DNA from 2 places in the Aeromonas intestinalis genome. Region 1 is predicted to be linked to the other one. Evidence: predicted binding sites of a transcription regulator. Region 1 holds the regulator's gene; the other holds the start of a gene.
The links. The regulator NrdR, encoded in region 1, represses ribonucleotide reductase genes. The targets are predictions, from matches to a motif close to CACNNTATANNGTG.
Positions count from the first base shown of each region.

Region 2: a site for NrdR is predicted at 4,872-4,885, ahead of nrdA (class 1a ribonucleoside-diphosphate reductase subunit alpha). Genes of this name have one in related genera too.

Region 1 is NZ_JBSTYK010000005.1:94,409-109,541, forward strand. Features, by position in the region: gene ACW5W7_RS07985 (ABC transporter substrate-binding protein) at 1-1,403, opposite strand, end outside; gene ACW5W7_RS07990 (dipeptide ABC transporter ATP-binding protein) at 1,486-3,210, opposite strand; gene ACW5W7_RS07995 (phosphatidylglycerophosphatase A family protein) at 3,856-4,338, opposite strand; gene thiL (thiamine-phosphate kinase) at 4,394-5,353, opposite strand; gene nusB (transcription antitermination factor NusB) at 5,410-5,823, opposite strand; gene ribH (6,7-dimethyl-8-ribityllumazine synthase) at 5,835-6,299, opposite strand; gene ribBA (bifunctional 3,4-dihydroxy-2-butanone-4-phosphate synthase/GTP cyclohydrolase II) at 6,528-7,637, opposite strand; gene ACW5W7_RS08020 (riboflavin synthase) at 7,927-8,580, opposite strand; gene ribD (bifunctional diaminohydroxyphosphoribosylaminopyrimidine deaminase/5-amino-6-(5-phosphoribosylamino)uracil reductase RibD) at 8,788-9,897, opposite strand; gene nrdR (transcriptional regulator NrdR) at 10,068-10,517, opposite strand; gene ACW5W7_RS08035 (hypothetical protein) at 10,668-11,096, opposite strand; gene glyA (serine hydroxymethyltransferase) at 11,202-12,455, opposite strand; gene torS (TMAO reductase system sensor histidine kinase/response regulator TorS) at 12,583-15,133, opposite strand, start outside.
Region 2 is NZ_JBSTYK010000007.1:6,792-21,924, reverse strand. Features, by position in the region: gene gyrA (DNA topoisomerase (ATP-hydrolyzing) subunit A) at 75-2,837, opposite strand; gene ubiG (bifunctional 2-polyprenyl-6-hydroxyphenol methylase/3-demethylubiquinol 3-O-methyltransferase UbiG) at 3,024-3,755, shown strand; gene ACW5W7_RS10385 (HAD family hydrolase) at 3,755-4,441, shown strand; gene nrdA (class 1a ribonucleoside-diphosphate reductase subunit alpha) at 5,005-7,272, shown strand; gene nrdB (class Ia ribonucleoside-diphosphate reductase subunit beta) at 7,354-8,487, shown strand; gene yfaE (class I ribonucleotide reductase maintenance protein YfaE) at 8,548-8,865, shown strand; gene mltA (murein transglycosylase A) at 8,975-10,126, opposite strand; gene ACW5W7_RS10360 (hypothetical protein) at 10,448-11,005, opposite strand; gene ACW5W7_RS10355 (DUF1289 domain-containing protein) at 11,239-11,490, shown strand; gene fruA (PTS fructose transporter subunit IIBC) at 11,621-13,348, opposite strand; gene pfkB (1-phosphofructokinase) at 13,345-14,319, opposite strand; gene fruB (fused PTS fructose transporter subunit IIA/HPr protein) at 14,319-15,133, opposite strand, start outside.

The DNA of each region.
Region 1 (15,133 bases):
AGGATGGCGGCGCGCTTGGCCGGATCGGTCTCGGTGTTCGCGTCCATCACCATCTTGTCAGCTTCTGCATTGGCATAACCGCCGCAGTTGTACTGACCCATGCCGGTCTTGGCATCCTTGGTGAAGGTCAGGAACTCGAAGAAGTTCGCAGTATCTTCGGTATCCGCGTGCCAGCCGATCAGCTGCATGTCGGAGGCGCACTTGTCAAACTCCGGCCAGTACTGGGCCACCGGCATGGTCTTCAGATCCACCTTGATGTTGATCTTGGACAGCATGGCGGAGACAGCCTGGGCGATCTTCACGTCGTTGACGTAGCGGGCAGCCGGGGAGATGAAGCTCACTTTGAAGCCTTTCTCGTAACCGGCTTCCTTCATCAGCTCCTTGGCCTTGGCCAGATCATACTGGGGCTTGAGCGCCTCGTTGTAGCCGGCATAGCCTTTCGGACTCAGCTGGCCGGCCGGAGTGCCGAAGCCTTTGTTGATCTTGTCGACGATACCCACCTGGTTGATGGCGTAGTTGATCGCCTGGCGCACGCGCTTGTCTTTCAGCGCCGGGTTGGTGTTCTGGTTCAGCTCGATGATGATGGCGCGGGTACCGGACAGGGTCACCAGCTGGGAATCCTTGCCGTTCTTCACACGCTCCAGATCGTTCGGGGCAACCGGGTAGATCATGTCTACGTCACCACCCAGCAGGGCGGCTACGCGGGTCGCGTCTTCCTTGATCGGTACCACGGTCAGGTTCTGGACGTTGCCCTTGGAGGCCTTGTCCCAGTAGTTGGCGTTGCGCACGTATTCCAGCTTCACGCCCTGCTCACGGAACTTGACGCTGAACGGGCCGGTACCGGAGACGTGGGTGGAGGCGTAGGAGTCGCCGTTCTTGACGATCTCGGCCTTGTCTTTGCCAGCTTCATCCTTGCCGGTGTAGAACTTGGAGTCCATCGGGAAGATGTAGGTGACGGTCTGCAGCACCAGCGGGAACGGCTTGGCGGTGATGAGATCCACGGTGAAATCATCCACCTTCTTCACTTCGGCGATGGGGTCGAAGATGGCCTTGAAGTCCGGGGAGGCCTTCAGACGGTTGACGGTCCACACCACGTCATCGGCGGTGAAGTCGTTGCCGGAGTGGAACTTGACGCCCTTGCGCAGGTGGAAACGCACGGTCTTGTCGTCGATACGCTCATACTTCTCGGCCAGACGCGGCTCGAATTGCAGATCCTGGGTGTAACGCATCAGGGGATCGAACACCAGGTGAGACATCTCCAGGGTCTGACCGGAGAGCTGCTCCTGCGGATCCAGCGAGGTGGCGTCGGAGGCGACGGCTACCTTGATGTCAGCGGCAGAGACGTTGAACGCGAGGCCAGCGGCGAACAGCGCCATGGCGATCTTGGATAATCCTTTCTTCATGTCTTTCTCCATGCTTTTGGCTTTTTATTGACACTTTTTTTGACAAACAGATCGGCGAAGCCTTTTTCCTGACTCGGCTTTCCTAGCTTGCGATCTCCAGCCCCTCGCGGGACATTCCCTTAAATTCCGGCATGAGGGAAATCAGCTTGCGGCTGTACTCATGTTCGGCATTGGTAAAGAGTTTCTCGGTCTCGGCCACTTCCACCAGATGACCGTGGCGCATCACCCCGATGCGATCGCACATCTGGCGGATGACCGGCAAATCGTGGCTGATGAACAGCATGGTGAGCCCGAGCTCCTGCTGCAAGTCTTTGAGCAGGTTGAGGATCTGGGCCTGCACCGAGACGTCCAGCGCCGAAGTGGGCTCGTCACAGATGAGGAAGCGCGGGCGGGTCGCCAGGGCACGGGCGATGGAGATGCGCTGACGCTGACCACCGGAGAACTCGTGGGGATACTTGACCCCGGCCCCGCGCCCCAGCCCCACGTGATCCAGCAGATCGCTGACGATGCTCTCGATCTGGCTCTCGCTGCTAGTCAGCTTATGGAAGCGGATGGGCTCGGCGATGATGTCACGCACCTTCATGCGCGGGTTCATGGACGAGTAAGGGTTCTGGAACACCATCTGCATCTGGCGGCGCAGCGGCCGACGGGCATGCTCGCTTTTCAGGGCGGTGAGATCGATGCCCTCGAACACGATGTTGCCGCTATCAGGCGGATAGAGACCGGTGATGGCGCGGGCGATGGTGGACTTGCCGGAACCGGACTCCCCCACCAGACCGAAGGTCTCGCCCTCGAAGATCTCGAAATTGATGTTGTTGCAGGCGTGCACGAACTGGCGACGGCTCGGGAAGATGGAGTTCTTGGTGACGAACTTGAGATCCACGTTCTCCACCCGCAGCAGCGCCCCTTCATAGGCGCGCTCATCCTGACTCTGGCCGAGCCAGTGGGTCTTGAGATCGATGCTGGTATCCGCCGCTCCCGCCTCTTCGATGTAGGAGACCAGGGGGAAGCGTACCAGCTTCACATCGGAGCGGGGCACCGCCGAGATGAGGCTACGGGTATAGGGATGGTTCGGGGCCCCCAGTACCTGCTCGGTGGTGCCGAACTCCACCAGATCCCCGCGATACATGACTGCCACCTTGTCGGTGACGTTGGAGACCACGCCCATGTCGTGGGTCACCAGCATGCAACCCACCTGACGCTCCTTGCACAGGGTGCGGATGAGCTGGAGGATCTGATCCTGGATGGAGACGTCCAGTGCCGTGGTCGGCTCATCGGCGATGATGAGCTCGGGATCGCCGGAGAGAGCGATGGCGATGACCACCCGCTGACGCATGCCGCCGGAGAACTGGTGGGGGTACTGCTTGATGCGTACTTCCGGTTGCGGGATCCCGACCGCGGCCATCAACTCGAGGGCCTTGGCAAGGGCGGCCTCGCGAGAGAGTTCGGTATTGGCCAGGATGGTTTCAACCAGCTGATGTTCGACGGTGAACAGCGGGTTGAGGGACGTCATGGGATCCTGGAAGATGAAGCCGATGCGAGAGCCGCGGATGGCTCGCATCTCATTCTGGCTCTTGCCGGAGATGAGTTCGCCGTTGAGATAGATATCGCCACGGGCGATGCGACCGGGCGGGCTCAACAGATCGATGACGGCATTGCCGATGGTGGATTTGCCGGCACCTGACTCACCGACCACTCCGACGACCTCCCCCTTTTCGACAGAAAAAGAGAGATCCTTCACCGCGGCCAGCACCCCGTAGCGGGAGGGGTACTCGATCCGCAAGTTTTTCACTTCGAGCAAGGACATGTTTACCTCTGCGGGGGACATCCGTCCCAAATAATTCGTCCGTAAATCAGCGCAGATGCTGGTGGTGCCTTGGCAGTTATCTTGAGTGTTCGTGTTGCATGAAAAACGCTCAATCCATGAGGCAGTCAAACCAGCGATCCGGGCGGGTTTTTTGCATTTTTTTGGAATAACCCGCGAGTAAGTTAGTCGGTTTGCCCGCGGGTGTAAATGATCCCGTTATACAATTTCGCAATACTTTGCGCAGATAACGCTTTCATCATAGGTATAAAATAGCGACAAACATCACACTACCAGATGTTGTGATGGTAATGCCATAAAATGCATCATTTTAATGTCAACAAAATCATAACAACCAATCATATCCACTACGCCACCCAAGTATTCAAGTCTCGAATGAGTAGTGAATATTTATGTGAAATGATTTTTTGACGGCAGCATATATGGATGAAGGAAAAATAAGCAGAGATAAATAGGGTCAAGGCAGCATCTTCCACCGCCCCCGGAAAGGCTCGGCGAAGGGTCAACGAGGGGATTGCATACAAAACGACGCAGGCCCGGCAATGCCGGACCTGCGTCGCTAGCGAGGGGCTCGCCGGTCTGCCCTCTCGAGGCGACCTTGAGCTGGGGCATTCACCCCCTTGGCCGTCAGTGCACCCAGTACGCCAGCAGCTGCATGCAGCACAGGGCGAACAGGCCGGCGATGAGATCGTCCAGCATGATGCCAAGACCGCCGTGGATGCGGCGATCGAACCAGGAGATGGGCCAGGGCTTGATCACGTCGAACAGCCGAAACAGCACGAAACCGGCCAGTATCCAGGCCCAGCCGGCCGGGGCCGCTATCATGGTGACGCCAAAGCCAATCACCTCGTCCCAGACGATGGCGCCGTGATCCGGCATGCCGATGGCGTCGGTGGCCCCCTGACAGAGCCAGATCCCCACCAGGAAGCCCACCGCCAGCAGGGCGATGAACCAGGGGGTGGAGAGCCCGCTCACCAGCCAATAGAGCGGGACTGCCACCAGCGTCCCCATGGTGCCCGGTGCCCAGGGAGAGAGCCCGGACCCAAAGCCCACCGCCAGCAGGTGGCGCGGGTTTCTCAGGTTCAGCCGTTTCAGTTCGGGTTTTATCATCATCCTTGTCGATTCCAGTCAGTCGGCGCCAGCTGGCGGCCCCAGTTCCACGCCATCATGCGAAGTGATCCCATCCCTTGAGCTCCAGCGCCACCGGTTGATCATCCAGCAGATAGTCGATGCCGGGCTCCCCGGCCAGGATGCGACCGATGCGGGTGAACTTGACCCCGCAGTTGGCCAGCGCCGTGTCCAGGGCGCCGTGATGCTCCTGGGGCACGGTGAAGCAGAGCTCGTAGTCATCGCCACCCGCCAGCGCCAGTTGCCAGGCCGCCTCGGCGGAGACCGCATCCTGCAACACCGGTGAGAGGGGCAACAGGTTGAGATCGATCTGGGCCCGCACGCCGGAGGCCTTGAGGATGTGGCCGAGATCCGAGGCCAGGCCGTCGGAGAGATCCAGCGCGCTGTTTGCCAGCCCGCGCAGGGCCTGACCCGCCAGGATGCGGGGATGGGGATGATCGAGCCTGGGCAGCACGGCCGCCAGCTGGTTCTCGTTCAATACCCGCTTGCCGAGCAGATGGGAAAGGGCGAGAGCCGCATCCCCCAGGGTGCCGGTCACATAGATGCCGTCCCCCGCCTTGGCACCACTGCGCAGCAGGGCGCGGCCGGTAGGCACGGATCCCTTCACCGAGACGGTGATGGAGAGGGGCCCGCGGGTCATGTCTCCCCCTACCAGGGCCACGTTGTAGTACTCGGCGAGTTCGAGGAACCCCTCTGCGAAGCCGGCGACCCAGGCCTCGTTGATGGCGGGCAGGGTCAGGGCCATGGAGACCCAGCGCGGCTCGGCGCCCATGGCAGCAAGATCGGACAGGTTGACCGCCAGCGCCTTGTAGCCGAGATCCACCGGATCCATGTCGGGGAAAAAGTGGACGCCGCTCACCAGGGTATCCGTGCTCACCGCCAGCTGGGTATCCGCAGGCAGGGTCAGCAGGGCGCAATCATCTCCCGGGCCCAGCACCACATCCTTGCGGGCGTGGGGGACCTTGAAGTACTTCTCAATCAGCTCAAATTCACCCATACAGTAAAAAGCCAGCGGTTAGGCTGGCTCCTCTCTTAAGGCTGATGGACAGCGGATCAACGCTTTGGCAGCGTCTTGATCACCTTGTCCAGAACACCGTTGACAAACTTGTGGCTGTCATCGGCGGCGAAGGCTTTGGCCAGCTCGATCGCTTCGTTGATCACCACGCGCGGCGGCACATCATCGCGACGGGTCAGCTCGTAGGTCGCCAGACGCAGGATCGCCTTGTCCACCATGTCCACTTCTTCCAGCGGACGGGAGAGGAAAGGTGCAAACACCTTGTCCAGCTCGTTGCAGTGGAGGGCTACCCCGAACAGCAGATCGCGGAAATAGTTCAGGTCCACACCCTTGGTGTCCTGATCGATCTTGAACTGCTCTTCAATGTCGCCCACGTTGGCCTGGGTCATCTGCCACTGGTAGATGGCCTGGGTGGCGCAATGACGGGCCTTACGGCGCTCGGACGGTTTCAATGTTTTATTCCTTAAAGCTGTTTCAGGACGTTGATCATTTCGAGCGCGCTCAGCGCAGCCTCTGCACCCTTGTTACCCGCCTTGGTACCGGCACGCTCGATGGCTTGTTCGATGTTTTCTGTGGTCAGCACGCCGAAGGCGACGGGAATGTCATACTCCATCATCACCTGGGCCAGGCCCTTGCCGTTCTCGCTCGCCACCAGTTCGAAGTGGTAGGTGCCGCCACGGATGACGGTGCCGAGGGCGACGATGGCGTCGTATTGACCACTCTTGGCCAGCTTCTTGGCCGCCAGGGGGATCTCAACGGCACCCGGTACGCGCACCAGGGTCAGATTGCTCTCCTGGACCTGGCCTTGACGCTTGAGCACGTCCAGCGCGCCATTCACCAAGCTGTCATTGATGAAGCTGTTGAAACGGGCAACGACAATAGCAACACGCGCCTCGGGAGCGGCGATATTTCCTTCGATAATCTTCATTGGAAATCCTGTCTCTGTGCAATCAATGGGGCCGTCAATGGGGCCGCGGCCAAAAGTGCGCACATTCTAGCACAACAGACCCGCGACAAAAAACCATGCCCGCACAAGGCGGGCAGGCATTGAAGGTTTTATCCGTTCGCGGCGCTCATCCCGTGATTCACCGCCCCATCCCGCCCCTTCCGGCTGATGCTCGGCACAGGGCTGGGCATCGGCGAATCGCCAACGCGCTTATTCGCCGACGTATTCCACCACTTCCAGGCCGAAGCCACCGAGGGCGTGATACTTCTTCGGTGAGCTCAGCAGGCGCATCTTGCCGACGCCGAGGGTCTTCAAGATCTGGGAACCCACGCCGACCCGACGCGAGGTGCCCTGCCACCTGGCCCCTTCCGGTGCCAGTCCCTTGTCGGCGGCTTCGAACGCCTTGACCCGGGCCAGCAGCTCGTTGCCATCGGCCTCCGCCCCCAGGATCACCAGCACCCCGCCCTCGTCGGCGATGCGGGCCATGGATTTCGCCAACGGCCAGCTGCGGGCGCTGTGGCGATCGGTCAGCAGCAGATCGCTCAGCACGTCGTGCAGGTGCACCCGCACCAGGGTCGGCTCATCGGCCTGGATCTCCCCCTTCTTCAGGGCGAAATGGACCTGGTTGTCGATGGTGTCGCGGAAGGTGATGAGGTCAAACTCGCCGTGTTCGGTGGGCAGCTTGCACTCGGCCACCTTCTCCACCGTGGTCTCGTGCTGATTGCGATACTCGATGAGATCCGCGATGGTGCCGAGCTTGATGCCGTGCTGCTCGGCAAACACTTCCAGATCCGGGCGACGGGCCATGGTGCCGTCTTCGTTGAGGATCTCGACGATGACGGAGGCCGCCTCGTAACCGGCCAGACGCGCCAGATCGCAGCCCGCCTCGGTGTGGCCGGCCCGGGTCAGCACGCCGCCATCCTGCGCCATCAGCGGGAAGATGTGGCCAGGCTGCACCAGATCGGCGGCCTTGGCATCGGGCGCCACTGCCGCCTGCACGGTCACCGCGCGATCGGCAGCGGAGATGCCGGTGGTCACCCCTTCGGCCGCTTCGATGGTCACGGTGAAGGCGGTGGAGAACTGGGCATTGTTGCGGTCCACCATCAGCGGCAGCGCCAGCTGCTTGCAGCGATCCCGGGTCAGGGTCAGGCAGATGAGGCCACGGCCGTAGCGGGCCATGAAGTTGATATCCTCGGGGCGGACACAGGAGGCGGCCATGATGAGGTCCCCTTCATTCTCCCTGTCTTCGTCATCCATCAGGATCACCATCTTGCCAGCCTTGATATCGGCAATGATTTCCTGGGTTGTGCTCAGCGCCATGGGCTACTCCATCAACATGCTTCGGGATTGAGCCTGCGGGCTCGATTTGATTCGGGTAATGCTGCTCTAGATGGGGGCACCGGCCCCCGTTTCAACCTGAGCGGGATCACAGAAAACCGTTTTGACCCATCAATCAGCAAGGTGTGCCGGTGCATGAGCGGCCGGGCTCCCTGCCAAGGCCCTCCAGCCCCACTGAATCGCCGCCATCAAGCAGCAACTTCAACTGCAAAACAGAGAATCCATAGCAAAGTACAACTGTCATTTTCAACCAGACAGAGACTTGCACTGCCTACAAGAAGCCGGATTGGGCCAGTTTTTCTAGGGTCAGGGTCGAGCCGCTCTGTTCCTGGGCCCTGCCCTGCATCAGCCGCTCCAGATAGCGGGCTATCTGATCCACCTCGAGGTTCACCTTATGGCCCGGCTTCCAGTTCGCGATCGTGGTCTCCTGGGCGGTGTGGGGCACTATGGTAAGGCGAAACAGATTGCCCTCTACCGCGTTGACCGTGAGGCTGATGCCATCCACCGCGATGGAGCCCTTCTCGGCGATGTAGCGGGCAAGATCGGTCGGTGCCGCAATCCAGTATTCGATGGCGCGGCCGCTGCCGGACTTGCTCTTCACCTCGCCGATGCCATCCACGTGGCCCGAGACCAGATGGCCACCGAGGCGGGAGGTCGGCATCAGGGCTTTTTCCAGGTTGACCGCATCCCCCACCTTGGCCTCGGCAAAACCGGTGCGGGACAGGGTTTCCAGCGACACGTCGGCGGTATAGCTCTTGTCGCCGAGGGCCACCACGGTCAGGCAGACGCCGTTGGTGGCGATGGAGTCGCCCAGCTTGACGTCACTGAAGTCCAGGGTCGGGGCATGCACGGTGAGGGCCATGTCCTCCCCCTGACGGCGCAGGGCAGCCAGGGTCCCCATGGCTTCGATAATTCCGGTAAACATGCAGATCACCTTGATGACGGGGCCTGCCCCCGTCTCTGAAAATGTGGAAAGTGCGCCTCGCAGGCCCTGGTGGTCGTGGGGCGGATGTTGCCCTCACACGGCCACCCAGCCTTGAAGCGCGTGGCTAGGCAATCTTGCCCGTGATGCGGATTGCCTGGTTCAATCGGCCACCCGCCGCACCTTTTTGAGCCGGCACCAGGCGGCTGGTTAAGCAATTTTGGCCGTGATGCGGATATCCTGCCCCACCAGCCGCACATCCTTGAGGTTGAGCTTGGGCGCCTGGAACAGCCGGGTCAACTCGGGCAGGTGGAACAGACCACGTCCCTCGTCACCCAGGAGCTTGGGCGCCTGATAGAGTACCAATTCATCCACCAGCCCCTTGCCGAGCAGGGCGCCGCACAGGCGCGGCCCCGCCTCCACCAGCACGGAGTTGATGTTGCGCTTGGCCAGCAGCATGAACAGGCTCACCAGATCCAGCTTGCCGTCGAGCAGCGGCAGCTCCAGCTGCTGCACCCACTCGGGCCAGTCCCCGTCCACCTTGTGACGGGCCAGCAGCACGGGACCCGTGGTCTTGAACAGAGGCAAGTCCGGGGTCAGCCGGTTCTGGGAATCGATAACCACCCGCAGGGGCTGGCGCAGGGTTTCCTTCGGGTAGACCGCCTTCACCGAGGGGGGCAGCTCGTCCCAGCGCACGTTGAGCGAGGCGCCATCGGTCAGCACCGTCTCGGCACTCGACAAGACGGCGTCGTGGCGGGCACGCAGGCGCTGCACGTCGGCGCGGGCCAGGGGGCCGGTTATCCACTGGCTCTCGCCGCTCGCCATGGCGGTGCGACCATCGAGACTCGCACCCAGCTTCACCGTCACCTGGGGGAAAGCGGTGCGCATCCGCTTGAAGAAGCCGGGATTGAGGGCCTCGGCCTCGGCGCTCAGCAGGCCGAAGTCCGCCTTGATGCCCGCCTCGGAGAGCATGCGCAGGCCGCGCCCGCCCACCTGGGGATTGGGATCCACCATGGCGGCGACCACCCGGGTCACCCCGGCCTTGATCAGCGCCTCGGCACAAGGCGGGGTGCGACCGTGATGGGAGCAGGGTTCCAGGGTCACGTAGGCGGTGGCGCCACGGGCCTCTTCCCCGGCGGCATGCAGGGCATATACCTCGGCGTGGGGTTCACCGGCACGCTGGTGCCAGCCCTCTCCCACCACCACGCCCGCCTTGACCAGCACGGCGCCGACGCAGGGGTTGGGGGCCGTGGTATAGCGACCACGGCGGGCCAGCTCGAGGGCCCGGTTCATCCATTGATAATCGTCTTGACTAAACATCTGGGCTCCCGTTCAACGCGAGAAAATAGGGGTTCTAACACAATCTGTGGGTGGCTGGCTTATTTCTCCAGCTTGGCAAGCTCTTCGCCGCTTCTTGTCACAAACAAGGCGGATATCCTCGCGTCTTGAGGTAGAGAGTGGCGAAGCGGATATTGCCTTGCTCACCCTCGTTACTTCTCCAGCTTGGCAATCTCTTCGCCAAATTCGCGGATATCTTCGAAGCTGCGATAGACGGAGGCGAAACGGATATAGGCCACCTTGTCGAGGCTCTTGAGCTCGTCCATCACCAGGTTGCCCAGCAACTGGGAGGCCACTTCCCGCTCGCCGGTGGCGCGCAGGCGGGACTTGATGTGATTCACCCCCTTCTCGATCGCCTCCATGCTCACGGGTCGCTTCTCCAGCGCCCGCAGAATGCCGCCCCTGAGCTTCTCCTCGTTGAAGGGCTCGCGGGAGCCGTTTGATTTGATGATGCGGGGCATCACCAGCTCGGCCATCTCGAAGGTGGTGAAGCGCTCGTGACAGAGCAGACACTCGCGGCGGCGGCGCACCTGATGGCCTTCCGCCACCAGACGGGAATCGATCACCTTGGTATCAACGGCACTACAGAACGGGCAATGCATCAGACCTCCGGCGCACACTCCAGGAAACTAAGGGACACCTGCCACTCGGGTCAGGATCTTGGCCTGCCAGTGTAACACGGCCACCTAAAACCGGTAAAAGCCCAGAAAAAACAATGCCACCCGAGGGTGGCATTGGCATGTTCGAGGCACTCAGTCGTCATAGGGCAGGCTGTCGGGATCACAATCCACATAATCGGGCGCCGGATCCTGCGCAAACTGCACCGCGTGGATGTGCGTGTTCCCCAGCATCAACGCCTTGCCGACCCGATGCATGCCATCCATGACCCGGCCTTCGCTGTCGAGGATGATGGGATAGGCGAGATCGGCGGCCAGCATCAGCTGGCAATGCTCCACTATGCTGCGCACCGTGGGCGCCTCGCTGCCGTGACCGTACCAGTGCTCCTTGTCCAGCTCCGCTATCAGAGCCAGCGGCAGGGCTCGCACCGGCAACCCGCGGCCGACCCTGATCAGCCGGCGCACATCCCAGGCCATCAACCCCTCGGGGCTTGGGCGAAAGTGATATTGGGCGCGGACGGACGAGACAAGGTCGTCATCGCTGAGCGAGGTCTGATTGGGCATACGCTGATTCTCTTGGCTGGCTGAGGCGGCGCCCAGGTGACGCCCCCCTATCAACAACAATGCCACCCGAGGGTGGCATTGTTTTATACCAGAAGCTCTGACTTATCAGGCATAGACCGGCAGACGACGGCAGATATCCAGCACCTGCTCGCGCACGTTGGCCAGCACTTCGTCGTTGTCGTGGTTGTCCAGTACATCGCAGATCCAATGGGTCAGCTGGATGGACTCGGCTTCCTTGAAACCGCGACGGGTGATGGCCGGGGTACCGATACGCACACCCGAGGTCACGAAGGGAGAGCGCGGATCGTTCGGCACCGCGTTCTTGTTGACGGTGATGTTGGCTTTGCCGAGGGCCGCATCGGCCTCTTTGCCGGTCAGCTCGCGACCGATCAGATCCACCAGCATCAGATGGTTGTCGGTGCCGCCGGAGACGATCTTGTAGCCGCGCTCGATGAAGGTCGCGGCCATCGCCTTGGCGTTCTTCACCACCTGGGCCTGGTAGGTCTTGAACTCGGGCTCGAGGGCTTCCTTGAAGGCCACGGCCTTGCCGGCGATGACGTGCATCAGCGGGCCGCCCTGACCACCTGGGAAGACGGCGGAGTTCAGCTTCTTGTACAGATCTTCGTCGTCGGTGGCGGAGAGGATCAGGCCACCACGGGGACCGGCCAGGGTCTTGTGGGTGGTGGAGGTGACCACGTGGGCATGGGGCACCGGGTTCGGGTAGACACCAGCGGCGATGAGGCCGGCCACGTGAGCCATGTCGACGAACAGATAAGCACCGACCTTGTCGGCGATCTCGCGCATCTTGGCCCAGTCAACCACGCCGGAGTAGGCGGAGAAGCCGCCGATCATCATCTTCGGCTTGTGTTCAACCGCCAGACGCTCCATCTCGACGTAGTCGATCTTGCCGGACTCATCGATGCCGTAGGGAATGATGTTGTACAGCTTGCCGGAGAAGTTCACCGGGGCGCCGTGGGTCAGGTGACCGCCGTGGGCCAGGTTCATGCCGAGCACGGTATCACCCGGTTGCAGCAGGGCCATGTAGACGGCGCTGTTGGCCTGGGAGCCGGAGTGCGGCTGCACGTTGGCATAGGTGGCGCCGAACAGTTCCTTGGCGCGCTCGATGGCCAGGGTCTCGACCACGTCCACATACTCGCAACCACCGTAGTAACGCTTGGCCGGGTAGCCTTCGGCGTACTTGTTGGTCAGCTGGGAGCCCTGGGCTTCCATGACGCGGGGGCTGGTGTAGTTCTCAGACGCGATCAGCTCGATATGCTCTTCCTGACGACGGGTCTCGTCTGTGATGGCCTGCCACAGCTCTGGATCATAGCCGGCGATGGTCATGTCACGTTTCAACATCCGTATATCTCCTGAAAATCGTTTGCGCGATAGGTGAAGTGGGCCGCGGCATTGTAACGTGAGCGGGATCAAAGAGACAGTCCAACCACCTAAAAAAATGTTGAATCCATGTTACTAAAGGCGAATTTCATCCCTCGGTGGCCCCCGCTTTCGCCATCAGCCAGCGCCGCAATCCCTGGATCGCCGCCTCGAATGCCGGGGTCAGTGAGCGCGGATCCCCCTCCCCCGCTTCCAGCTCGGCGCAGCGCTTCGCAAACTCGGTCAATCCCAGCGCCAGGGCGCTGCCCTTGAGCTTGTGGGCCAACTGGCGACGTACCTCACCGGGTTCACTCGTGGTCAGTTCGGCCACCAGTTCGGCGCCTTGCGACTCGAACAGGGCGACCAGTTGGCGAATGCGCGGCAGACCCAGCACCGGCAGATCCGCCTCCAGCACCCCATTGTCCGAAGCGAGGTCTGTCTCCCTTGCTGGCTCGCCGGAGCCTGCCTTGCATTGACGGGCGATGGCGCTGGCCAGGGTTGCCAACCGCATGGGCTTGCCCACGAAGTCGGCGAAACCGGCAGCCAGGCAGTGGCGAATATCTTCGGGATACATCTGGGCCGAGACCGCGATGGCAGGCAGGGGGCGTCCATGGACCTCCTCGCTGATGGCATCGAGATCCTCCCGCAGACTGATGCCGTCCATGTCCGGCAGGTTGATGTCGAGCAGGGCCAGATCGAAGGGGCGCTCACTGATCCAGGCCAGCGCCGTGCGCCCATCCTCCGCCAGGGTGACTCTGTGGCCGAGGCGTGCCAGCATGCCCTGGGCCACCAGGCGATTGATCTCGTTGTCCTCCACCAGCAGGATCTGCCGGGGCTGACTCAGCATGACGGGTTGGGGCTCGGCGGGCAGCAGGGCCGCCGAGCGTTGCAGCGGCAGACTGAAGCTGAACCGGCAACCTTCCCCCGGCTGGCTGCTCAGTTGCAATTCCCCTCCCATGGCGCTCACCAGCCGTCGGCTGATGGCAAGACCCAGCCCCGTGCCCCCCTGATGGCCGAGATCCCGCTTGCGCTGGCGGAACGCCTCGAACACCGCCTGCTGCTCCTCTGCCGGGATACCGGGGCCGGTATCCTCGACCACGAACTCGATGCAGGGCTCGGCACAGGGGCCGGCGCACCCCAGCGGCATCACGGACAGGGTGATGCGCCCCGTGCGGGTGAATTTGACCCCGTTGCCAAGCAGGTTCCCGATCACCTGGCGCAGCTTGCCCATGTCCCCCTCCACCACGGCAGGCAGGGTGTCACCGTAATTCAGTTCGAGGCACAGCCCCTTGGCCTCGGCCTTCGGCCGAAACAGGGTGCAGAGATCCTCCGCCAGTTGCCGCAGCGGGAAGGGCTCCCGGCGTGCCTCCACGTGCCCCGCCTCAATCTTGGAGTAATCGAGGATGTCGTTGAGGATCTCCAGCAAGGATTCACCGCTGTGGCCGATGGCGGCCAGATAGCGCTGCTGCTCCAGGTTTAAGTGGGTATCTTCCAGCAGGCTGAGCCCCCCCAGAATGCCGTTCATGGGAGTGCGGATCTCGTGGCTCATGGTGGCGAGGAAGACCGACTTGGCCCGGTTGGCCTGCTCCGCCTCATCCCTGGCCTGGCGCTGCTTCTCCACCTCCTCGTTGAGGCGCTGGTTGGCATGGCTGAGCTGGCCGGTGCGCTCCTCGACCCGGGACTCCAGCTCCCGCTGATAGCGGCCTAGCTCGATGGCGTTGTCGCGAAACACCTGCAAGGCTCGGCCGAGTTCGGCCAGCTCGTCCTGGCCCTGGTGCATGCCGGTTGCCTGGGGGGTCAGATCCCCGTGCGCCAGCCGGCTCATCCCCTCCACCGCGTGTTGCAGTGGCCAGACGATGCGGCCGTAGACCATGCGCCACATCAGCAGGATCAGCAGGCCCAGGGTGAGCAGGCCGATCAGTACCAGGGCGCTGGCCAGCAGTTGCAACTGCTCGCGCAGCACTTGCTGACTCTGGCTGAGGGCCTCCCGGGTTCCCGCCACCAGGCTGTCGACCTGGCGGTTGAGGCTACTCATCATCACCTCGTTGGCCGAGGCCAGCACTCGCAGCGCCTCCCCTTTGCCAATCCAGTCGCTGCGCAGTTGCACCAGCTTGTCACTCTGTGCCAGCAAGGCCAGCGCCTGCTCCACCGAGGCCCGGCGGCCGGGATCCGTCACCGCGCCCGCTCGCAGTTGCAAGATGGCCAGGGCCTTGCGGCTCTCCTGTTGCAGCTCCTGCAAGGCGGGTTGCTGTTCGCTGCGCCAGATCTCCTCGATGCGCTGCTGCTGCATCAGGGTGCGGTGACGCAGCTCCGTCATCTGCTCCAGCCAGTCGAGATCCTGCTCCAGCAGCCGATCCAGCGCGGCATCCGCCTGCTTGCCCCGCAACCGATAGAGGGAGCCCATGCCCGCCACCATCACGGTTTCGGCGTTCTCCATCTGGCTGCGGGCGAGCTCCGCCGCCTCCCCTGCGGCCTCCACCAACCGGGTACGCAGTGCCCCGCCTTCGGCCATGAGCGTGAGCCGCTCCCCCACCAGCCAGCCCTGCTGGCCGAGATTGCCGATGATGGTCTGGCTGAGGCGATGCAACTGCGCCAGCTCCCCCTCGGTGCCAAGTTGCTCCAGTCCCTGCTGCATCTGTTGGCCCAGCAGGGTCAGCAGG
Region 2 (15,133 bases), on a different contig from region 1:
CTCCTTTCGGCCAAGCGACAGACAAAAAAAAAGAGCGACCCTGAGGTCGCTCTTCTTATCGGTGCAGACTGCGATTACTCGTCGCCGGCTACACCCTCTTCGCTGGCGTCGTCGGCAGCACCGGCGTCTGGCGCGCTGTCCGCACCTTGCGCCTGCTCACCGTCGATGGCGACGACTTCGTTCTCTTCCTCGTCGCTCTCGGCAACGCGCTGCAGGCCGACCACGGTCTCGTCTTCACCGGTACGGATCAGACGCACACCGCCGGTGTTGCGACCGATGATGCTCACCTCGGCGACGCGAGTCCGCACCAGGGTGCCGCCATTGGTGATCAGCATGATCTGGTCGGTATCCTCGACCTGGATCGCATCGATCACCTTGCCGTTGCGCTCATCCACCTTGATGGAGATGACGCCTTGGGTACCGCGGCTCTTGGTCGGGTATTCATCCAGCGCGGTGCGCTTGCCGTAGCCGTTCTCGGTGGCGGTAAGGATGGCGCCCTCGCCACGGGGGACGATGAGGGAAACCACCTTGTTGCCGCTCGGCAGACGAATGCCGCGGACACCGGCGGCGGTACGACCCATGGGACGCACGCCCTTGAAGGTGCCCTTGGTTTCGCCACCTTCGCCGTTGTCACTGCCGTCATCGTCGTTGCCGACATCATCGTCGTTCTCGACGTCGTCACCGGCATCCGCCGCATCGGCGCGGCCGCTGCCTTCTGCGAAGCGAACCACCTTGCCCGCATCGGAGAACAGCATGATCTCGTTGCTGCCGTCGGTGATGTCCACCCCGATCAGCTCATCACCCTCTTTGAGGTTGATGGCGCGAATACCGGAGGAGAGCGGACGGCTGAACGCGGACAGGCTGGTCTTCTTCACGGTACCGTCGGCGGTGGCGAAGAAGACGTACTTGTCATCGCTGTACTCTTTCACCGGCAGGATGGCGGTGATGCGCTCACCCTCTTCCAGCGGCAGCAGGTTGATGATCGGACGGCCACGGGCGCCACGGGACGCCTCCGGCAGCTGATACACCTTGAGCCAGTAGACCTTGCCACGGGTGGAGAAGCACAAGATGGTGTCATGGGTGTTGGCCACCAGCAGACGCTCCACGAAGTCCTCTTCCTTGATCCGGGTGGCCGACTTGCCACGACCACCGCGGCGCTGGGCCTCGTAGTCGGAGAGCGGCTGATACTTCACATAGCCCTGGTGAGACAGGGTGACCACCACGTCTTCCGGGGTGATCAGATCTTCGATGTTGATCTCGGCACTGGACATGCTGATCTCGGTGCGACGTTCGTCGCCGTACTGCTCGCGTACCGCCAGCAGTTCATCGCGGATCACTTCCATCAAGCGTTCCGGGCTTGCCAAGATGTGCAGCAGCTCGGCGATAAGATCCAGCAGAGACTGATACTCTTCCAGGATCTTCTCGTGCTCGAGGCCGGTCAGCTTGTGCAGACGCAGGTCCAGGATGGCCTGGGCTTGCTGTTCGGTCAGGTAGTAGTGACCCTCACGAATGCCGAACTCCGGCTCCAGCCACTCGGGACGGGCCGCGTCGTCACCCGCTTTTTCCAGCATGGAGGCCACGTTGCCGAGCTCCCAGCCACGGGCAACCAGCTTGGCCTTGGCGTCCGCCGGGGTGTCGGAGTGACGGATGAGCTCGATGATGGGGTCGATGTTGGCAAGCGCAACCGCCAGACCTTCCAGGATGTGGGCCCGATCCCGCGCCTTGCGCAGTTCGAACACAGTCCTGCGGGTCACCACCTCACGGCGGTGCAGCAGGAAGGCATCCAGGATCTCTTTAAGGTTCATCACCTTGGGCTGGTTGTTATCGAGCGCCACCATGTTGATGCCGAACGTGGTCTGCATCTGGGTGTGCTTGTAGAGATTGTTCAGCACAATCTCGCCGGACTCGCCGCGCTTGATCTCGATAACGATGCGCATGCCGTCTTTATCAGACTCATCACGCAGGGCGCTGATGCCCTCGATTTTCTTCTCTTTGACCAGCTCGGCTATCTTCTCGATGAGCCGCGCCTTGTTCACCTGATAGGGGATCTCGTGGACGATGATGGTCTCGCGACCGCTCTTGTCGTCCACTTCCACCTCGGCCTTGGCCCGCACATAGACGGAACCACGACCGGTACGGTACGCCTGCACGATGCCGGAGCGACCGTTGATGATACCGCCAGTGGGGAAGTCCGGGCCGGTGACATAGGTCATCAGCTCATCGATGGTGAGTTCACCGTTTTCGATGAGCGCCAGACAGCCGTTCACTATCTCGGTGAGGTTGTGAGGAGGAATGTTGGTCGCCATGCCCACCGCGATACCGGAGGAGCCGTTGATCAACAGGGTGGGAACCTTGGTGGGCATGACAGCCGGGATCATCTCGGTGCCGTCATAGTTCGGCACCCAGTCCACGGTCTCTTTGTCCAGATCGGCCAGCAGCTCGTGGGAGATGCGCGCCATCCGCACTTCGGTATAACGCATGGCGGCGGCGTTATCGCCATCCACCGAACCGAAGTTGCCCTGACCGTCGACCAGCATGTAACGCATGGAGAAATCCTGCGCCATGCGGACGATGGTGTCATACACGGCACTGTCGCCATGCGGGTGATATTTACCGATTACGTCACCGACCACACGGGCCGATTTTTTATAGGGCTTGTTCCAGTCGTTCCCCAACTCGTTCATTGCATACAGAACGCGGCGGTGAACCGGTTTCAAGCCATCACGCACATCCGGCAGAGCTCGTCCTACGATCACGCTCATGGCGTAATCCAGATAGGAACTCTTGAGCTCTTCTTCGATGTTGACCGGCGTGATCTCTCTGGCCAGATCGCTCATAGAAAGCCTTAATCCCTAATTAGTTGTTCTTTGGCTTAAACAGCGCGACATGGTAACACAGCGCGTGAAAGACCTTAAGCCGCAAATCAGGCTGGTTTGACAAAGTGCGTCCGTTATAATGCCCGCCAGGACAATAGATTGCGCGCCTCTCCCCCCTTGCGCGCCCCTGCCACAGGATCCATGAAAATGAACGCTGATGCCAATGTCGATCTGACAGAAATCGCCAAATTTGAAGCCATTGCCTCCCGCTGGTGGGATATGGAGGGCGAGTTCAAGCCGCTGCATCAAATCAACCCCATCCGCCTTGACTGGATCACCGACAAGAGCGGTGGCCTGTTTGGCAAGCGTACCCTCGACATCGGTTGCGGTGGCGGCATCCTCGCCGAGAGCATGGCCCGGCGCGGCGCCAAGGTGGCGGGCATCGACATGGGCAAGGAGCCGCTCGGCGTCGCCCGCCTGCACGCCCTGGAAGCCGGGGTCGAGCTCGAGTATCGCCAGATCACCGCCGAGGCACACGCCGCGGAAGTGACTGAGCAAGGGCCCAGTGGCCAGTATGATGTGGTCACCTGCATGGAGATGCTCGAACACGTGCCGGATCCGGCGTCCGTGATGCGGGCCATCGCCACCCTGGTGCGCCCGGGCGGCCAGGTAGTGGTCTCCACCATCAACCGCAACCCCAAGGCCTATCTGATGATGATCTTGGGCGCCGAGTACCTGATGAAGATGGTGCCCAAGGGCACCCATGACCACAAGAAGTTCATCACCCCGGCGGAGCTGTGCCGCATGGGTGAAGCGGCGGGCCTGGTGGTTGAGGACATGAGCGGGGTGCACTACAACCCCCTCAGCGGCCACTTCAGGCTGGGGGCCAACGTGGACGTCAACTACATGGTGAGCTTCACCCGTCCGGAGCAAGGCTGATGAGCGCCGCCAACCAGGCGCCCCTGCGCTGCGTGCTGTTTGATCTCGACGGCACCTTGCTCGACACGGCTCCGGATCTCGGCGCCGCCGTCAACCATGTGCTGATAAGCGAAGGCTTTGCACCACTCTCTGACGACATCATCCGCCAGACCACCTCCCACGGGGCGCTGGGGCTACTCAGGGCCGGCCTTGGGGACGAGCTGCTTGAAGAACTCGGGGCGACACGCCTTCGCACCGCCCTGCTCGACTACTACGCAGCTCACCTCTGTGTCGGCACCCGCCCCTATGACGGCATGCTGGATCTCATCGAATGGCTCGAAGAACAGCAGCTGCCCTGGGGCATCGTCACCAACAAGCCGGGCTTTCTCACCGAGCCGCTGCTGGCCGCCCTGCCGGCGCTGGCGGGCTGCGGTGTCACCGTCAGCGCCGACACCCTCCCGGTGCGCAAGCCCGACCCCGCCCCCATGTATTTCGCCTGCGAGCAACTCGGGGTGGATGCGGCGCACTGCCTCTATGTGGGGGATCACGTGCGCGACATCGAAGCGGGTCGCAACGCCGGCATGCGCACCGCGGTGGCGGGCTGGGGCTATCTGCACGATGACGAGGATCCCGCCGGCTGGGGCGCGGATCTGCATTTTGACACGGTGCAGGCCCTGCACCACTGGCTGCGCTACGAACTGAGCTGAATCCGGCGCATCGATTGATGGATATGGCCGGCACCTTATCGGGGCCTAGCATCCGTCGATGAACGCGCAAGACTCCACGGCAAAGCTGTTGAACATCACGAGGGGAGCCGGGTCGGGCTCCCCCTTTTCCTGCGTGGCCGTCAGCCATTTCGACCGGATCGGACAGCTTTTGTCCCTTGCCGTTCAAGGGATAACCAGCCTGAATTTGCTAGTAAAACCGACCCATTTTCGCAAGCAAAAAAAGTTATTTTAATTTTCCATCTTCGATCTTCGGACTTGCATTTGACGGATCGGACGCATGAAAACCCACTCACTGTGAGCAGTCACTAACAGATCCCATAACACCCACAATTTATCCACAGCAATGAGGTTATCCACACGTTGCAATACGGGGACGACCTCACTATCTTGTAGTTCGCATTAAAAATAACACTATATCTTGTGATTCATCGCGCAGTACGCCCCCACTCTTTACCAAGCCAGGTCCGTGGGGAGCGTGGCGCGATGGTTTTTCGGGAATCAACCGATGCCGGCAGGTATCAGCTAATAAGGGTCATCAGCCAATGAACTTGTTTGTGACGAAGCGTAACGGACACAAAGAACCCATCGATCTGGATAAGATTCACCGCGTGCTCGACTGGGCTGCCGAGAAGCTCGACAACGTGTCGGTCTCCCAGGTGGAGCTCAAGTCCCACATCCAGTTCTATGACGGTATCCGTACCGCCGACATCCACGAGACCGTCATCAAGGCTGCCGCCGACCTGATTTCCGAACAGAGCCCGGACTACCAGTACATGGCCGCCCGTCTGGCCATCTTCCACCTGCGCAAGAAGGCTTACGGCCAGTTCGAGCCGCCCCACCTCTATCAGCATGTTGCCAAGCTGGTGGACATGGGCAAGTACGACAAGCACCTGCTGACCGACTACACCCAGGCCGAATTCGAAGAGCTCAACGCCTACCTGGATCACTGGCGCGACATGGACTTCTCCTACGCCGCGGTCAAGCAGTTGGAAGGCAAGTACCTGGTACAGAACCGCGTCACCGGCGAGATCTACGAGAGCCCGCAGTTCCTCTATATCCTGGTGGCGGCCTGCCTGTTCTCCAAGTACCCGAAAGATACCCGTCTTGACTACATCAAGCGCTTCTACGATGCGGTCTCGACCTTCAAGATCTCCCTGCCCACCCCCATCATGAGCGGTGTGCGGACCCCGACCCGTCAGTTCAGCTCCTGTGTGCTGATCGAGTGCGATGACAGCCTGGACTCCATCAATGCCACCGCCAGCGCCATCGTGCGTTACGTCTCCCAGCGCGCCGGCATCGGCATCAACGCCGGCCGCATCCGCGGTCTGGGCAGCCCCATCCGTGGCGGCGAAGCCTTCCACACCGGCTGCATCCCCTTCTACAAGTACTTCCAGACTGCCGTGAAGTGCTGCTCCCAGGGCGGCGTGCGCGGCGGTGCGGCCACCCTGTTCTACCCCCTGTGGCACACCGAAGTGGAAAGCCTGCTGGTGCTGAAAAACAACCGCGGCGTGGAAGAGAACCGGGTCCGTCACATGGACTACGGGGTCCAGATCAACAAACTGATGTACCAGCGCCTCATCAAGGGCGGCGACATCACCTTGTTCTCCCCCTCCGACGCCCCTGGCCTGTATGACGCCTTCTTCGCGGATCAGGACAAGTTCGAGGAGCTCTACGTCAAGTACGAGCAGGATCCGGCCATTCGCAAGAAGACCCTGAAGGCCGTGGATCTGTTCTCCCTGATGATGCAGGAGCGTGCCGGCACCGGTCGCATCTACATCCAGAACGTGGATCACTGCAACACCCACAGCCCGTTCGATCCGGCTGTCGCCCCGGTGCGCCAGTCCAACCTCTGCCTCGAAATTGCGCTGCCCACCAAGCCGCTCAACAACGTGGATGACGAGGATGGCGAAATCGCCCTGTGCACCCTGTCCGCCTTCAACCTCGGCGCCATCGAGAAGCTCGAAGACCTGGAAGAGATGGCAGACTTGGCCGTCCGCGCCCTGGATGCCCTGCTCGACTATCAGGATTATCCGCTGAAAGCCGCGCAAAAAGGCAGCATGAATCGCCGCACCCTGGGGATTGGGGTGATCAACTATGCCTATTATCTGGCAAAAAATGGTGCTCGCTACTCCGACGGCTCCGGCCTCGCGCTGACCCACCGCACCTTCGAGGCTATCCAGTACTACCTGCTGAAGGCCTCGGTGCAGCTGGCCCGCGAGTTCGGCCCCTGCCCGGCCTTTGGCGAAACCACCTATGCCCAGGGGATCCTGCCCATCGATACCTATAAAAAGGATCTGGACGCCCTGTGCAACGAGCCCCTGCACCTGGACTGGGAAGCGCTGCGCACCGAGATCAAGACCGTGGGTCTGCGCAACTCCACCCTGACCGCCCTGATGCCGAGCGAGACCTCCAGCCAGATCTCCAACGCCACCAACGGCATCGAGCCGCCCCGTGGTCTGGTCTCCGTCAAGGCCTCCAAGGATGGCATCCTCAAGCAGGTGGTGCCGGAGTATCACCGCCTGAAGGATCAATACGAACTGCTGTGGAAGCAACCGAGCGTCGATGGTTACCTGCAGCTGGTCGGTATCATGCAAAAATTTGTGGATCAGGCGATCTCCGCCAATACCAACTACGATCCCGCCCGTTTCGAAGGCAACAAGGTACCGATGAAGCAGCTGCTCAAGGATCTGCTGACCGCCTACAAATACGGCCTCAAGACCCTGTACTATCACAACACCCGTGATGGTGCGGACGATGCCCAGACCGATCTGCAAGATGACGGTTGTGCTGGCGGGGCTTGTAAAATATAAGCCACTGCAAGATCTGATAACTGGGCGGGAGCATGAAGCTCCCGCCTTCCTGTTTCCCCCATTTCGCGACATTCGACAACCATGGCCTATTCAACCTTCTGCCAGACCCAAAACGATCAACTCAAGGAGCCGATGTTCTTTGGCCAATCGGTCAACGTGGCCCGTTACGATCAACAGAAACACGACATCTTCGAGCGGCTGATCGAGAAGCAGCTCTCCTTCTTCTGGCGCCCGGAAGAGGTGGACGTCTCCCACGATCGCATCGACTATCAGGCTCTGCCTCCCCACGAGCAGCACATCTTCATCTCCAACCTGAAGTACCAGACCCTGCTGGATTCCATCCAGGGTCGCAGCCCGAACGTGGCGCTGCTGCCGCTGGTCTCCATCCCGGAGCTTGAGACCTGGATCGAGACCTGGGCCTTCTCCGAGACCATCCACTCTCGCTCCTACACCCACATCATCCGCAACATCGTCAACAACCCGGGCCAGGTGTTCGATGACATCGTCACCAACGAGCAGATCCTCAAACGCGCTGGCTCCATCAGTCACTACTATGACGATCTGATCGAGGCCACCGCCCTCTATCACCTGCACGGGGAAGGCACCCACAGGGTCGGTGATCGCGAGCTGACCATCACCCTGCGCGGCCTGAAGAAGAAGCTCTATCTGTGCCTGATGAGCGTCAACGCCCTGGAGGCGATCCGCTTCTATGTGAGCTTCGCCTGCTCCTTTGCCTTCGCCGAGCGCGAGCTGATGGAGGGCAACGCCAAGATCATCAAGATGATCGCCCGCGACGAGGCCCTGCATCTGACCGGCACCCAGCACATGCTGAACCTGATGCGCAGCGGCAACGACGATCCGGACATGGCCGAGATCGCGGTCGAGTGCGAGCAGGCCTGCTTCGAGATCTTCAAGGAAGCTGCCATCCAGGAGAAGGAGTGGGCCGAGTACCTGTTCCAGGACGGCTCCATGATCGGCCTGAACAAGGACATCCTCTGCCAGTACGTGGAGTACATCACCAACCTGCGCATGAATGCGGTGGGCCTGCAGCCGGCCTTTGCCGGTGCCAAGCAAAACCCCATTCCCTGGATCAACACCTGGCTGTCGTCCGACAACGTGCAGGTCGCCCCCCAGGAAGTGGAAGTCAGCTCCTACCTGGTCGGCCAGATCGACAGCGAAGTGCACGCCGATGATCTCGGTGATTTCGAGCTGTGATGAGACTTGGGGCTTGTCGCGCCATGACGGGCAGCGGGTGTCGACGCGCTGGCATGCGTGATGAGTGATGCCATCGGCACCCCGTCCCCTGCACTGCGCCATGAGGCCGAGCAGGAAACCCTGACGCCCTTGGTGCACACCCAGGATGGCGTGCTGCACGCCCACCCCGGCGAGAGCGTGCTGGAGACCCTGGAACGCCACGGCCATCAAGTGGAGTTCCAGTGTCGCAGCGGCTATTGCGGCGCCTGCCGCACCCCGCTGCTCGAAGGCCGGGTGTACTACCCCAGTGTGCCGCTGGCCTTCGTCTCCCAGGGAGAGTGCCTGCCCTGCTGCTGCAAGCCGGTGGGGACCATCCGGCTGGATGTGAAGAAGGATTGAGACCCACATCCAGGTCTGGGTGATGCTCGTCACCACCTGCAGCCCACAAAAAAGCCGCCGGATAATCCGGCGGCTTTTTTATTTCTCATGCATGTGCTGCCCGCGTCGGTCAGATCCAGGGCGCGGCAGTGGGGCCGTGGTGCAGACCCAGCTTCCAGACCCGGCCGAAGTGCTTGTAGTGACCCGCGGCCACCCCGGCCTTCTCCCCCATGCCGTGGTAAAGATCCAGGTGCCCCTTCTTGACCGCACCGCCCACGTCCAGGGCGATCAAGAGCCGCAGCTGATGCTTGCCGGTCCAGTTGCCCGCCTTGTCGAGCAGCGGCACCTCCGCCAGTATGGGGGTGCCCATGGGCAGCAGGGTCTTGTCCGCCGCCACCGCCGACATGGGCAGCAACGGAATACCGGCGGCCCCCACTACGTCATTGGTGGGACGGCGTTCGAAGAAGACGTAGGAGGGGTTTTGCTCCACCAGCTCCATGACGTTCGCCTCCGGCTGACGGTTGGCCCAATCCTTGATGGCCTTCATGGACATCTGCTCCTTGGGCACCTCGCCCCTGTCGATCAGCACCCGGCCGATGCTGACATAGCCGTGGCCGTTCTTGCCGCTGTAACCCAGGTATTGCAGCCTGTCGTCATCGCCGTAGTGCACGAACCCCGAGCCCTGCACGTCCATCAGGAAGTTGTCGATGAGAGACTTGCTGTAGCCAAGCTCCAGCCCCCGGTTGGACAAGGCGCCCTGGTGGATCTGGGCCCGGGTCGGGCAACGGCCGCCGCAGTTGGGCATGGCATAGATGGGGTACTTGTACTTGGCATCCGGGCGGTGGCGCACCTCCAGTACCGGTGAGTAGTAGCCGGTGAAGAGCACGTTGCCCATGCGATCGGCGCCGCCAAGCTGGGCCAGGCTGATGCCGTAGCGAGTGATCTGGGCGGGATCGCCCCCGTTGGCTACCCAGCTGGAGAGCTGGCGATAGAGCTCGCCATAGCGGCTCGCCATCCGGCCGGAACGCTCCAGCACCAGTCGGCTCTGGGGGCCGAATCGGCTGAAGTCAGACGACTGGCGGCTGTTGACATACTCCACCCGCACCAGATCATCCGGCAGTGTGCCATCCAGATACTGCTTGCCCAGATTGACTGGCACCTCGCAGTTCAAAAAGCATCTGGCTTCAGGCTTCTTCGGGGGCACCTTGGCGGGCTCGGGATCGCTGGCACAACCTGCCAGCCCAAGCGCCAGGGCACTCAACCAGTACGCGCGTTTGTTCATAATTCCTCGTCTAACCAGAAAACGCTAACTTCATGAAAATAATGATGAATTCAATCAATGACCTGGGCTGAGACATCATCGCCGCTCAAGGCTCGCCCCCGGCCCCGTCATGGGCGGCGCTATCATACAAAAACTCGGGCCCTGTTGACCCCATAAATTGCAAAATTCATCGCACTTGTCGATCCCTGCGACACCAGGGTACGACCAAAGAGGACGGGAGGATGGCGCCGATGCGCCGCACATCAGAAAGAAAGGAGAGGCAGGTTGGCCAACTGCCCTGTCGCAGCGTGGCCAGCCCCGGACTACACGGGATACACGGGATCAGTGGGAGTAAGGCAGCGAGGAGTGATGCAGGATGATGCGCACCTTGCCATCGTCCCCCTTGCGAAAACCCCAGGTCTTGTCCACGTCCACCTCTTTGTTGTCCCGATCGACGAGGTGTACCGTCCCCATGGTCAGCGCCATGTTGCCATCGATGTAGATGGCGGCATTGTCGTAGCGGTAGCGCTGCCAGTTCTTCAGGGCAAAGCCGGTATCCGCCGGATAGGCCGGATCGTGGCCGACGAAATAGGCGAGCGCCCCCGCCTTGGTCAGGCGAAAGGTCTGTGCCCCGCTCGCCAGGGTCGGCTTGAACAGCACGGGCCCGTCGGCATAGCCATAGGCGCTGTCGAGCACGGCGTTGGCGGTCGCCCTGGCCTTGTCGATGCCTCCCGTCCGGTAGTCGTCGCTGATCTGGACCAGGGCCTTGCCCCAGCCATCCTGCGCGGCCTTGACGTCCGCCTCGGTGATGTTGCGATTGACCAGCTCGGCGGCGCCCAATGACCCGCTGGCCACCAGCCATATCAGTGCGAGACCCGATCCTTGGTGAAACCCTTTCATGTTTGTGACTCCAGATAGATGAACCGCATCTCGAAGCTTAGCCGAGGGCCGGGCACCGAGCGCCCTCCCCGGGCAGCCATCATGCCTTGCGGCCAGCACCTTCATGCCAGGTGTTCCTTTGGCTCACCCTCTCTCCCGCCGCCGATCTGGCGCGGCTATGCCCTGCATGGCTTCCCCTTCGCCAACGGGCCACTCTGGGTTATAACAAGGTAACGCGGCGCGAGAGGTGGTGAATGGAACAGCTCGAGATCTTCCCGCTCCAGAGTCCCTGCATCGGGGTCTGTGAGGTCAACAACAAGGGTTACTGCAAGGGTTGCCTGCGCAGTCGGGAGGAGCGTTTCAACTGGCTGACCATGACCCCGGCCGAGCAGCAGGAGGTGATGCGCCTGTGCCGGGGCCGCAAGGCGCGGGTGGAGGCGGCGCGGCGCAAGGCACGGGAGGCGGCCGAGCAGCCCCCATCGCCCCCTGCCGGGTGGGATTTTTAACTGCCCATCATCATTTTTTCGATCCTGTTTATCTACGCGAAGGCATGAGAGCAATAAAAAAGGCGACCATCTGGTCGCCTTTTGCACAATCCAACTACGGATTCATTTCACCCTTGACAGCGTCAACCACTCAGGCCGTTGCCAGCTTGGCCGCCGGTTGCTCCGCCCGCTTGAGCATGGCGTAGGCGACACCGGTCACCAGTGAGCCTGCCGCGATGGCCAGGATATACATGAACACATGGCTGATGGCGTTCGGGATGAAGAGCACGAACAGGCCGCCGTGAGGCGCCACCAGCTCGCAGCCGAACAGCATGGAGAGGGCGCCGGTCAGGGCGCCGCCCACCATGCAGGCCGGAATGACCCGCATCGGATCCTTGGCGGCAAACGGAATGGCCCCTTCGGAGATGAAGCACAGACCCAGCACGAAGGAGGCCTTGCCCGCTTCCTGCTCCGCCTTGATGAACTTCTTGCTGGCGAGGAAGGTGGCGATGCCCATCCCGAGCGCCGGTACCATGCCGGCAGCCATCACGGCAGCCATGGGGGCATAGGTCTTGGAGGCGAGCAGGCCGACCCCGAAGGCATAGGCTGCCTTGTTGACCGGGCCACCCATGTCGAAGCACATCATGGCGCCGATGATGACTCCCAGCAGCACGGCGTTGGCGGAGCCCATGTTGTTGAGGAACTCGGTCATGGCACTCATGATGCCGGCCACCGGGCCGCCCACCACGTAGATCATGACCAGACCGGTGAACAGGCTGGCAAACAGCGGAATGATGAGGATGGGTTTGAGCGCTTCCAAAGTCACCGGCAGGCGCACCTTGTCACTCAGGAACTTGGCGCTGTAACCGGCCAGGAAGCCGCCGACGATGCCACCGAGGAAACCGGCGCCCAGCGAGCTTGCCAGCATACCGGCGATCATGCCGGGAGCCAGACCCGGGCGATCGGCGATGGAGTAGGCGATGTAGCCCGCCAGCACCGGGATCATCAGGGCGAAGGCCGAGCCGCCGCCGATCTGCATCAGAGCGGCAGCCAAGGTCCCCTGCTCCTTGAACGCCTCAATCCCGAAGATGAAGGAGATGGCGATGATGAGGCCACCGGCCACCACCATGGGCAGCATGAAGGAGACCCCGGTCAGCAGGTGCTTGTAGGGGCCGGCCTTTTCTTCCTTCTTGGCAACGGCGGCGCCGCTGTGACGGTAGACGGAGGCCTCGGTCCAGGCCTTGTCCAGCTCGGCGCGAGTCTTCTTGAGGGCCGCCCCCGTGCTGGTGTGATAGACCGGTTTGCCATCAAAGCGAGCCATGTCCACCTCGATGTCGGTGGCGAGGAATACCAGATCCGCGGCGGCAATCTCGTCCGCCGTCAGGGCGTTCTGGGCACCGACCGAGCCCTGGGTCTCGACACGGATCTCATAACCCAGCTGCTTGGCCATGGTTTCCAGCGCTTCCGCCGACATAAAGGTGTGAGCCACCCCGGTTGGGCAGGCGGTGACCGCCACGATGCGCTTGGTGGAGCTGGCAGGCTTGGCCACGACGGCGGTAGCCTGATGGCGATAGACCTTGGCCTCCCCCTCGGCTGCGCTCAGCAGGTTGGCAGGATCCTGCAGGGCGAGATCCAGGCTGCCCTGATAGAGGCGCTTGCCATCATAGGCGGCGAGATCCACCGGGGCGCTGGCCACCACCAGCACCAGATCGGCGGCGGCAATGTCGGCGGCCGAGGGTTGCTGACGGGGCTGCACGCTCGAATGGGTATCGAGTTGCAGTGTCCAGCCCGCCTGTTTGGCCTGCTGTTCTATCCGTTTGGCTACGAGAAAGCTGGTGGCGATGCCCGCGGGGCAAGCCGTGACCAAGATTGCTTTCATTGGGCATCTCCTGAAGGTTCCATGGAATCAAAGTGAGCGGGACTGAGGCGTTGCAGCCGCACCTGCTCGAGTAAAGGGGTCAAGACGGCGATATCACTGAAGCCCACCGCCACCTGGCTCACCGCCAGGGCCGAGACGGCGGTCGCCAGACGCAGGGTCTGCTCGGGTGCCCAGCCGAGGCTGAGACCATGGGCCAGCCCGGCCACCAGGGAGTCACCGGCACCGACTGTGCTGACTACCTGCATGCGTGGCGGCACGGCCTGCCAGACGGCATCCGGGCCAAACCAGACAAGGCCCTCGGCGCCGTTGGAGATCACCACGTGCTCGATGCCATCCGCCTGCAAGGCGCGGGCACACTCGGCCTGCTCTTTCAGGGTCTTGACGGGACGCCCGGCCCACTGCGCAAGCTCCTCGAGGTTGGGTTTGACCAGGGTCGGTGCGGCGGTGAGACCCGCCTTGAGCGCCTCGCCGCTGCAATCGAAGATGACCTTCTTGCCACGGGCCTTGAGCAAATTGATGAGACGGGCGCAGTAGGCGGGCTCCACGCCCTTGGGCAGGCTGCCCGCCAGCACGAACCAGTCCGCGTGCGGGGCCAGCTCGTCGATGGCCGCCTCCAGCTGATGCACCGCCTCGTCGCTGATGTCAAGGCCGGGCAGATTGAGATCGGTGACCCGCCCCGATTGCTCGGAGATCTTGACGTTGATGCGGGTGCTGCCCGCGACCCGCACGAAGTGATCCGCAAGTTCTCGCTCGGCAAAGAGCGACACGAAGCTCTGCTGGTTGGCGTCGCCGAGCCAGCCGCTGAGCCCCACCTCGCGCCCCAGATCTTTCAACACCATGGCGACGTTGATCCCCTTGCCGGCGGCGCGCAGGTTGCCCTCGCTCACCAGGTTCACCTCGCCGGGCACCAGGGCCTCGAGACGAGTGGTGAGATCCAGCGCCGGGTTCAGGGTAATGGTGACGATCTCCATCAGTGCGCCCCCTCTCCCAGGCCGGCGGCGATGGCGGCGCCCAGCCCCTTGAGGGCGGCTTCGGCATCCGGCCCTTCGGCACGGAACGCGAGGCGATGACCGCATTTCACCCCCAGGCCAATGACCTTCATCAGGCTCTTGGCGGAAACCGCCTCGCCGCTGCCATCCAGATTCGCCACCCGGATGTCGGATTCATACTCTTTCGCCACCTTGACCAGCATGGCGCCTGGGCGGGCGTGCAGACCGTGGGGGTTGATGATGGTGAAGGTGTCAGACAGCCCGGATGCTGGGCCCGCTTGCAACATGGCGAGCCCCTCGCTGCCCGCCAAGGTCGCGAGCTGGGATGCGGCGGCCAGTTTGGCAAGATTCTCCAGCTGGGGCAGATGGCCGTTATCGGCGGCGCAGAGCAGCAGCAGGGCGCTCACCGGCAGATCCCCTGCACTTAATGCACTGCTCGGGGTCGCCAGTACCCAGCCAGTCTGGGCCGCTTGCGTGCGGGCCAGCCAGACGCCCTCCCCCAGATAGACGGGATCGTTTGCCAGCAGGGCGCTCACCATGGCGGCGTCCCCCCAACCGGCGGACTTGGCGCGGGCGGCGGCCCCGAGCAGCAGTTGATCCCGATCGTCGGCCGGGAAGTCCGCCAGGGTCAGGAATTGCACCTCTTTCGCAGCCGCTGCCCCGGTCAGGATGTGGATGATGGTCTCTTCATCGGTGGCGTCTTTGAGCTGCGCCGCCGCCTGCTCGTCACCCAGCACATGGGTGAGCTGGCGCAAAATCCCCAGATGTTCGTCGGACTTGGCGGCGATGCCGATGG